DNA from 2 places in the Pedococcus bigeumensis genome. Region 1 is predicted to be linked to the other one. Evidence: predicted binding sites of a transcription regulator. Region 1 holds the regulator's gene; the other holds the start of a gene.
What was found. The regulator LexA, encoded in region 1, represses DNA repair genes until DNA is damaged. The targets are predictions, from matches to a motif close to TCGAACANNTGTTCGA.
Positions count from the first base shown of each region.

Region 2: the regulator LexA is predicted to act here: its motif matches at 2,276-2,291, upstream of recA (recombinase RecA).

Region 1 covers NZ_BAAAQS010000001.1:899,984-904,540, reverse strand. Annotated here, with positions in the region: gene ABD262_RS04390 (CHAP domain-containing protein) at 7-1,251, shown strand; gene ABD262_RS04385 (LysM peptidoglycan-binding domain-containing protein) at 1,345-1,743, opposite strand; gene lexA (transcriptional repressor LexA) at 2,102-2,827, shown strand; gene ABD262_RS04375 (DUF4259 domain-containing protein) at 2,922-3,335, opposite strand; gene ABD262_RS04370 (SGNH/GDSL hydrolase family protein) at 3,581-4,483, shown strand; gene ABD262_RS04365 (GNAT family N-acetyltransferase) at 4,491-4,557, opposite strand, start outside.
Region 2 covers NZ_BAAAQS010000005.1:56,620-61,176, reverse strand. Annotated here, with positions in the region: gene ABD262_RS16000 (ABC transporter ATP-binding protein) at 1-90, shown strand, start outside; gene ABD262_RS15995 (ABC transporter permease) at 90-932, shown strand; gene ABD262_RS15990 (ABC transporter permease) at 929-1,768, shown strand; gene ABD262_RS15985 (GNAT family N-acetyltransferase) at 1,765-2,232, shown strand; gene recA (recombinase RecA) at 2,462-3,526, shown strand; gene ABD262_RS15975 (regulatory protein RecX) at 3,559-4,206, shown strand; gene ABD262_RS15970 (YoaK family protein) at 4,235-4,557, shown strand, end outside.

The sequences.
Region 1 (4,557 bases):
GAAGTCATGCGACGTCACCTCCGCCGCGCTGCCGCACGTCTCGCCGCGCTCGCCCTCACTGCCAGTGCCGCCATGGCGGTCACGGCCACCGTCGCCGCACCGGCCCACGCCGACACGATGGTCCGGGAGTGCAAGGCGACGAACATCTCCTGCATCGCCTTCTCCGGGTACGCCGGGAAGTCGGTCTGGGGCTACCCGGTCAGCGCCTCGGGCAACAACTGCGTGAACTACGTGGCCTACCGACTGTCGCGCAACGGAGTCGCCCAGCAGAGTGCGATGGGCAACGGCGGAAGCTGGGCAGCCAACGCCACGAAACGCGGCTTCAAGGTCGACAAGACGGCCACCGTGGGCTCGGTGGCGCAGTGGGGTTACGGCAGCGCCTACGCCCCCGGCTACGGACACGTCGGCTACGTCGAGGAGGTGACCTCCGCCTACATCGTCATCTCCGACTCGTCCTACGGCGGCGGCTACTCCTCGCGCTGGCGAGTGCCCCGGGGCGACCGCAACTGGCCCACCAACTTCATCCACTTCAAGGACCAGGCCTACAAGCCCCCACCCTCGGGCAGCTTCATCAAGGTGCGGGAGACCTCGCAGGTCTTCCGCCTCGTCGGCAAGGCCCCGGTCTTCGCGTCCACCTGGACGGCCTTCGGCGGCACCCAGCCGACCTACCTGATCTCGAGCACCTCGCTGGCCACGCTCCCGATGCGACCGGCTGAGGGCACCTTCATCAAGGGCGCCCAGCGCAAGGAGGCATACCGCATCGCGGGCGGCGCTCCGGTCATCGTGACGTCGTGGACGGTCTTCGGCGGCACCAAGCCGACCGTGGTGGTCGACCAGACGGCGATCGACCGGGCCGGCACCGGCGGGGTGTGGAACCACCTCAACGCCGTGCCCGCGGACGGGACCTTCATCAAGACCGGTCAGCGGCAGGAGCCGTACCGGATCAGCGGTGGGGCGCCGATCCCCATCAGCTCCTGGGCCAACGTCGGTGGGTACAAGACCCCCGTCTACGTCGACCAGCTCGCGGTGGACAAGGCTGGATCGGGCGTGAAGTTCAACCACCTGCGCTTCCACCCCAAGGACGGCACCGTCATCACCGCGCTGCCGGGTATCGCGAGCTACAAGGTCACCGCGGGGATGCCGGTCCGCACCACCACGACGTCGTCAGCCGTGGGGGTCGATCAAGTCGCCATCGAGAAGGCGGGCGACACCTCCGCGATCCGGTGGACCCACCTGGCCAAGGCCAGCTGACTCGGTCGGCGCCGTCAGAGGCTGTCCAGCCTGACGTTGCCCGTCTCCCTCAGCCGGGCAACGCTGCCCGGTCCATCAGCGCTCGTGACCAGGTCAGCCGACGCGCGGGATGAGCAGCGTCTGACCCGCGTGGATGTCACTGCCGGTCAGGTCGTTCGCGATCTGGAGCTGGGCCACGGCCTCGGCCATCGGCAGCTGCGGCAGCTGCTGGGTGGCGATCTCGGAGAGGGTCTGGCCCGCGCCGACGGTGGTGGAGTGGTCGATCACCGTGGCGGACGCACCGCCGCTGAACAGGGCGACGGCCAGGGCCACAGCGGCCACGACGACCGTCAGGGTGAGGGCCAACCGCCCGGCCCGGGTGATGCGCACCGGCGTGGCCGGCACCTCGGGCACCGCAGCCCCGGTGGGCACCGAGACCAGCTGCGGGCGAGCCGGGCGAACGGGGACCCGCACCGGTGCGGGGGCGACGTCCCAAGCGACTGCTGCACTCATCTGGTCCTCCATCGTGGCATCTGCATGCCAGCTGGTTGTCGAGTTCATCGAACGGGTGTGCGAAGAACTGCCTAGGTGATTTCTAGCACGCATGTTCGAACGGATCAAGACACGCGTCGAACACATGTTTGGCACAGACGTTCGAAAGTCATACGCTGTGTTCATGCCCCAAGCACATCAGAGGCCACTGACAACGCTCCTTTCACGCCCGGCCCAGCCGCCCCACGCGTGACATCGAGCAGCACCTGACAGCCCCCTGAACCAGCCGCGGCACAGGCGCCCGACCGGCACCAGCACCACCTGAACACCCCGTACCTGCCCCACCTGAAACCCGTACCTGCTCCAGTGAGGAAGCGGCATGAGCGACGACAACGTCAAGGAACTGCCCGACCGTGATCGCGGCGACGGGCTGACCGTCCGGCAGCGCCGCGTGCTCGAGGTGATCCGCAACTCGGTCGACCGCCGTGGCTACCCGCCGAGCCTGCGCGAGATCGGCGAGGCCGTCGGGCTCACCTCCCCCAGCTCGGTCGCCCACCAATTGTCGACGCTCGAGCGCAAGGGCTTCCTGCGTCGCGACCCCAACCGACCGCGCGCCATCGAGGTCGTCTCACCCGACTCCCCCGCCGACATGCGCGGCTACCGCGGCGGCGCCAGCGTCGAGGACGAGACCGCGACCTACGACGAGACCGGCGTCAACGACCAGCGCCCCGAGGCGTCCTACGTGCCGGTGCTGGGTCGCATCGCGGCCGGGGTGCCGATCCTGGCCGAGGAGACCGTCGAGGACGTCTTCCCGCTCCCCCGCCAGATCGTCGGCGAGGGTCAGCTCTTCCTCCTCCAGGTCGTCGGTGACTCGATGATCGAGGCCGCGATCTGCGACGGCGACTGGGTGGTCGTCCGGCAGCAGCCCAGCGCCGACAACGGCGACATCGTGGCCGCGATGCTCGACAACGAGGCCACCGTCAAGACCTTCAAGCGCAAGGACGGCAAGGTGTGGTTGATGCCGCACAACGCCGCCTTCGACCCCATCGACGGAGACCATGCCACCATCCTCGGCAAGGTCACGGCGGTGCTGCGCCGCATCTGACCTCGACCCTCAGGTGCCGGCTGCCCCGTGTGCCGCGGTACGCCTCGTGCGTGCCGCGGCATACGTGTGGGTGGCCGCGGTCGTCAGGTGCTCGTCACTCCCCCAGGGCGTCGAGCAGGTGCGTGACCTTGGTGGCGAAGCGTTCGCCACCATCACCCTCGGCCCACAGCTCCCAGAGCTCGTTGTCGTCGGACTTCAGGGCGCGGTGCAGGGCCTGCGTCGCGAGCTCCTCGAGCCGCTCGTCGACCTCGATCGGGTCCTCGTCGAGCCAGCGCGGCACGTTCCGCTCCCCGATCACGGCCTCGAAGTCGTCGCTGGCGGCCACCACAGCTGCCGCCGCGACGGCCTCGGACATGGTGGGCGCCTCGATGTAGCCGGACGCTCGGACCACCCGGACGAGGGCGGTCTCCACCTTGCGTCGACGCGCGTCCTGTTCCGACTCCTCGAGCTCGTCGAGGAAGTCGAGTGCGTCGTCGTTCTCGAACGGCCCAACTCCGATGGCGCCCATCTCCGAACCTCCACAGCCTGCGACAGGGGTGCATTTCCGAGAGTGCCAAGCAAGGGCCCGATGCGCCAGCCCCAATGTGTCGGGCTCGTCCGTTGGTACCACGCGGTCCCGACGGAACGACCGAGCGCGGCCCCCAGGGGCTACGCCGATATCCCGTTGCCACCGGCCTGCTGCACCCCCATGCTGGCAACAGCAGCTGTCGGCGTGACCGCGCACCCGAGGCAGCCTTGCGAGGGGGGCTCACCGTGGCACGACACCCAGCAGTGGCGGCCAGCACGCTGGCCTTGGCCGTGGTTCTCGCTGGCGGGTGCGCCGGCAAGGAGCCCGACGGATCGGTGGGCGCCGCCCAGGGCCGCGACACGACCACCAGCCGCACCACGACCACCAGTCCGGCGGAGGCAGACCACCCTCGGGGCGTGATCGCCTTCGGTCACTCCGCGCTGACCGGGCTGAGCGCCGATCCAGACCGTCCGCAGGAGAACTCACCGAAGAGCTCGTGGGCCACAGGGACGGACCCTAAGGTGGACAGCGTCTACCTCCGGCTCGTCAAGGTGCGGCCCGAGACCCAGGGGTCGGTCGCGAACACCGCCGAGAACGGTGCGAAGGCGGCCACCTTGCCGGCACAGGCCGAGGCCGCTCTCGACCAGGTCCCGTTCCCAGCCCTGGCGATCGTCCAGACCATCGACAACGACATCCGCTGCGACGGCAGCGACGCCGCCCACCTGCCCGAGTTCCGGGCGTCGGTGCGCGCCGCCGTCGAGACGGTGCACTCCGCCTCACCCAAGACGACCATCCTCGTGGTGAGCAACTTCGGCAGCCCCGCGGGATACGCCAAGGCGCTGGCCAAGGACCCGGTCGCCGTGGCCGGCTTCGCCGACACGGACCCGTGCTCCCCGTTCACCGGCAAGGGGACGATCAACGCCAAGGGTGTCGCCACGCTCACGGCGATCATCGACAGGTACGAGGCGGAGCAGGTCCGCGCGTGCGCCGGGATCCCTGTGTGCCACACCGACGACGGCACGCTCAGCGGCTACACCGAGCGCCTGGAGCTGCTCGCCTCCGACCGGCAGCACCTGTTGGCTGCCGGCCATGCCGAGCTCGCCGCCCTCATCTGGCCGACGGTCGAGAAGGTGCTCGAGCTGCCCTAGCCGAGGGCTAGTGCGTCGGGCTCATCCGTTGGTACCACACGGTGTCGACGTACCGACCGAACTTGTGCCCCACC
Region 2 (4,557 bases), on a different contig from region 1:
CGCGGTATCGAGCCGCTGTCGTCCCTGGTGCGACGGGCCACCCTCGAGGACGTGTTCCTCCACCTGACCGGCCGGACCCTGGTCGACTGATGTCGGCTGCCACGCCCCTCCACACCGACGCGCTGAGCCGGGCGGCGCACGGCCCGCGACCGCCCCTGTCGGCCGGCGAGCGGGTGCTCGCGGTGTTCTCCTACTTCCTCACCGTCTACCGGCGCACCTGGCGGGGCAGCATCATCGGCCGGTTCCTCTCGCCGTTGTTCTTCCTGCTGGCGATGGGCGTCGGGCTGGGGTCGCTGGTCAACGAGCGCGTGGGTGGCGTCGACGGGCTGCCCTACCTGCAGTTCGTCGTGCCGGCGATCGTCGCGACCCAGACGATGTGGGTGGCGATGGGGGAGTCGACCTACCAGGTGCTCGGCTACATCAAGTGGAACATGGGCTACCACGCCATGCTCGCCTCGCCGATGTCTGTACGCGACGTGCTGCGCGGCCACTTCCTCGCGGTGGCGGCCCACCTGACCACCGCCACGACGATCTTCATGGGGGTCGCCGCCCTCTTCGGCGGGTTCCGGTCGGTCTCGGCGGTCTTCTGCCTGCCGATCGCCATCCTCACGGGCCTGGCCTTCACCACCCCGATCTTCGCCTTCACCGCGCGTCAGGAGGGTGACAGCGGCTTCAACATCCTGTTCCGCTGGGTGGTCACACCGTTGATGCTGTTCTCCGGCACCTTCTTCCCGATCGAGCAGCTGCCCGGCTGGATGCAGCCCATCGCCTGGGTCACGCCGCTGTGGCACGGCGTCGAGGCCTGCCGCGACGTGGCCACGGGCTCGGTGACCGCCGGGCCGTTCGTGGCCCACCTGCTGGTCCTCGCGACCTACGTCGCCGTCGGCTGGTGGCTCGCCGAGCGCTCCTTCGCCAAGAGGTTGGTCCCGTGAGCACCCAGACCACCCCGCGCCCGAGCCGACCGGCCGCGACGAGGTTGAGCGGCCTGGTGCCGATGCCCGCCGGGGCGGGTCTGGCCCGCATGCTCGTCGAGCGCAACATCACCTCGTTCCGCCACGGGTGGATCGCGCTGGTCACGGGGTTCGCCGAGCCGGTGTTCTACCTGTTCTCCCTGGGCATCGGCATCGGCGCACTCGTGCAGACCGTCACGACCGACTCGGGCGCCGAGGTCACGTACCCCCAGTTCGTCGCCCCGGCCCTGCTGGCGGCCTCGGCGATGAACGGTGCCGTCTTCGACTCGACCTTCAACGTCTTCTTCAAGCTCCGCTACGCCAAGCTCTACGACGCGGTGCTGGCCACGCCGATGGGCCCGCGCGACATCGCGGTCGGCGAGATCGCCTGGTCGCTGATCCGGGGCGGGCTCTACTCCGCGGCCTTCCTCGTCGTCGCGGTGCTGGCCGGGGCGGTGGGCTCGTGGTGGGCGGTCCTGGCCCTGCCGGCCGCGGTGTTCATCGGCTTCGCGTTCGCCGCCCTCGGGATGTTCGCCACGACGTTCATGAGGTCCTGGGTGCACTTCGACTACATCACCCTCGCCATCCAGCCGATGTTCCTGTTCTCGGCGACGTTCTTCCCGCTCTCGACCTACCCCGCGGTGCTGCAGTGGGTGGTGCGCGTGACGCCGCTCTACCACGGGGTCGCCCTCGAGCGAGCGCTCATGCTGGGCGAGGTGGGATGGGGTGTCCTGGCGCACGTCGCCTACCTCGTGGTGCTGGGCGCGGTCGGGGTCGTGGGCACGGCCCGTCGGCTCGAGAAGCTGCTGCTCTCATGACCCGCTCGTCCGAGGTGCGGCCCGAGCCCCAGGTGCGGGTGGCGGGGTTCGCCGACCTCGACGCGGAGACGGCCTACCGGCTGTGGGCGCTGCGGTCGGAGGTCTTCGTGGTGGAGCAGGACTGCCCCTACCTCGACCTCGACGGCCGCGACCTCGAGCCGCTGACGCGGCACCTCTGGGTCGAGGACGACGGCCGGCCGGTCGCGACCCTGCGCCTGCTCGACGACGGCGAGGCGCTGCGCATCGGGCGGGTCGCCACGGTGGCCCCGGCCCGGAGGCAGGGGCTCGCCGCCGCCCTCGTGCAGGTCGCGCTGGACCTGGCAGGGGAGCGGGCCGTGGTGCTCGACGCACAGTCGCACCTCGTGGACTGGTATGCCGCGTTCGGCTTCGCTCCCAGCGGTCGGGGGTTCGTCGAGGACGGCATCCCCCACACGCCGATGCTCCGGCCGGGCCGAGCCTCCTGAGCCGATCGGCCTTCCCGGCGTGTCGCGTGTCGGGTGCCGCATTTCGAACAGGTGTTCGGTAAGTTCGTCCCCAGGTGGAACTGCCACAGAGCCACCGTCCACAGGTCGTGAGTGCGACCCGGACGGCTGTCGGTGCCGACACCTAGCGTCTGACCCGAAGCAGAGCAGCTGCCCGAGGGTCGAAGGCAGGCGCGCCCGACTCGAAGCGAAAGAAGGAATGGTGGCCAGAATGGCTGGAGCGAACTCCGCAACGGTGGACCAGAAGGCAAAGTCCCTCGACAGCGTCATGGGACAGATCGAGAAGTCGTTCGGCAAGGGCGCGGTCATGCGCCTCGGCGACGACGTCCGCCCCCCGATCGACGTGATCCCCACCGGGTCGATCGCGCTCGACGTCGCGCTCGGCATCGGCGGCCTCCCGCGCGGCCGTGTGGTCGAGATCTACGGCCCGGAGTCCTCGGGCAAGACGACGGTGGCGCTCCATGCCGTGGCCAGCGCCCAGCGCGCCGGTGGCATCGCGGCGTTCATCGACGCCGAGCACGCCCTCGACCCCGACTATGCCAAGAAGCTGGGCGTCGACACCGACGCCCTGCTGGTCAGCCAGCCCGACACGGGGGAGCAGGCGCTCGAGATCGCCGACATGCTGATCCGGTCCGGCGCCATCGACATCATCGTCATCGACTCGGTGGCCGCCCTCGTGCCGCGCGCCGAGATCGAGGGCGAGATGGGCGACAGCCACGTGGGTCTGCAGGCCCGCCTCATGTCGCAGGCGCTGCGCAAGCTCACCGGTGCCCTCAACAACACCGGCACGACGGCCATCTTCATCAACCAGCTCCGCGAGAAGATCGGCGTCATGTTCGGCTCGCCGGAGACCACCACGGGTGGCAAGGCGCTGAAGTTCTACGCCTCGGTCCGCCTGGACGTGCGTCGGATCGAGACCCTCAAGGACGGCAGCGACCCGGTCGGCAACCGCACCAGGGTCAAGGTCGTCAAGAACAAGGTGGCCCCGCCGTTCAAGCAGGCGGAGTTCGACATCCTCTACGGACAGGGCATCTCCCGCGAGGGAGGCCTGATCGACATGGGGGTCGAGCAGGGCTTCGTCCGCAAGGCCGGTGCCTGGTACACCTACGAGGGCGACCAGCTCGGGCAGGGCAAGGAGAACGCCCGGCAGTTCCTCAAGGACAACCCCGACCTCGGCAACGAGATCGAGAAGAAGATCAAGGAGAAGCTCGGCATCGGCCCCCAGGTCGACAAGCCGGCTGACGCAGCGGTGCCTGAGGTGCCGGTCGAGTTCTGAGTTCTGAGCTCTGAACCATCACCCGGATTGACATGACTGATCGACACGACGCGGCCAGGGCAGCCTTCGAGGCGGCCCTGGCCGCGACGCGTGAACCCTCGCCACCGGCCACGGGTGAGCCGGCGAGCCGGCGACCCCGGGCGTGGCAGCCGATCCCCGGCGACCCCGAGGCCGACCTGCAGACCCGCGACGGGGAGCCGGACGCCTACGACGTGGCCCGCCAGATCGTGCTGCGCCAGCTGGCCATGTCGCCCAAGAGCCGCCAGCAGCTGCGCGACAAGCTGCGCACCCGCAACTGTCCCGACGACGTCGCCGAGGCCGTGCTCGACCGGATGACCGACGTGGGCCTGATCGACGACGAGGCCTACGCCGGGATGCTCGTCCGGTCGCAACAGGCCGGGCGAGGGCTGGCCAGACGGGCGTTGGCGCGGGAGCTGCGCACCAAGGGCGTGGACGACGAGACGGCCAAGGCGACCCTCGACCAGATCGACCCGGAGGCCGAGCGCGACCGAGCCGCCCAGCTCGTCGCCAAGAAGCTCCGGTCCATGCACGGGCTCGAGCCGCTCGTGCAGAAGCGGCGGCTGGCCGGCATGCTCGCCCGCAAGGGCTACCCGGCGGAGCTGGCGATGGCGGTGATCCGGGAGGCCGTCGCAGCCGCTCCCGAGCACCAGCGCGACTGACCCCTCAGGCCGGGCGTACTCTCCGGCTGTGATCGTTCCGGAGGTGCCCGCAGCCAGGCTCGGACGGGGATCGGTGGTCGCCCGGCGGGTGCGCTTCCTGGCGGGCGCCGACCGCAGCCCCCGCCGGAACCAGTACCTCGCAGCCCTGCTCGCCCTCATCGCCGGGACCCTCAACTCGGTCGGGTTCGTCGCAGTGTCGGTCTACACCTCGCACATGACCGGCCTGACCGCATCGGTCGCGGACCATCTCGTTCTCGGGTCGCTCTCGCTCGTCTGGGTCGGCCTCGAGGCCATCGGGGCGTTCGTGCTGGGGGCCATGGCGTGTGCGCTGCTGTTCAACTGGGGGCGGCG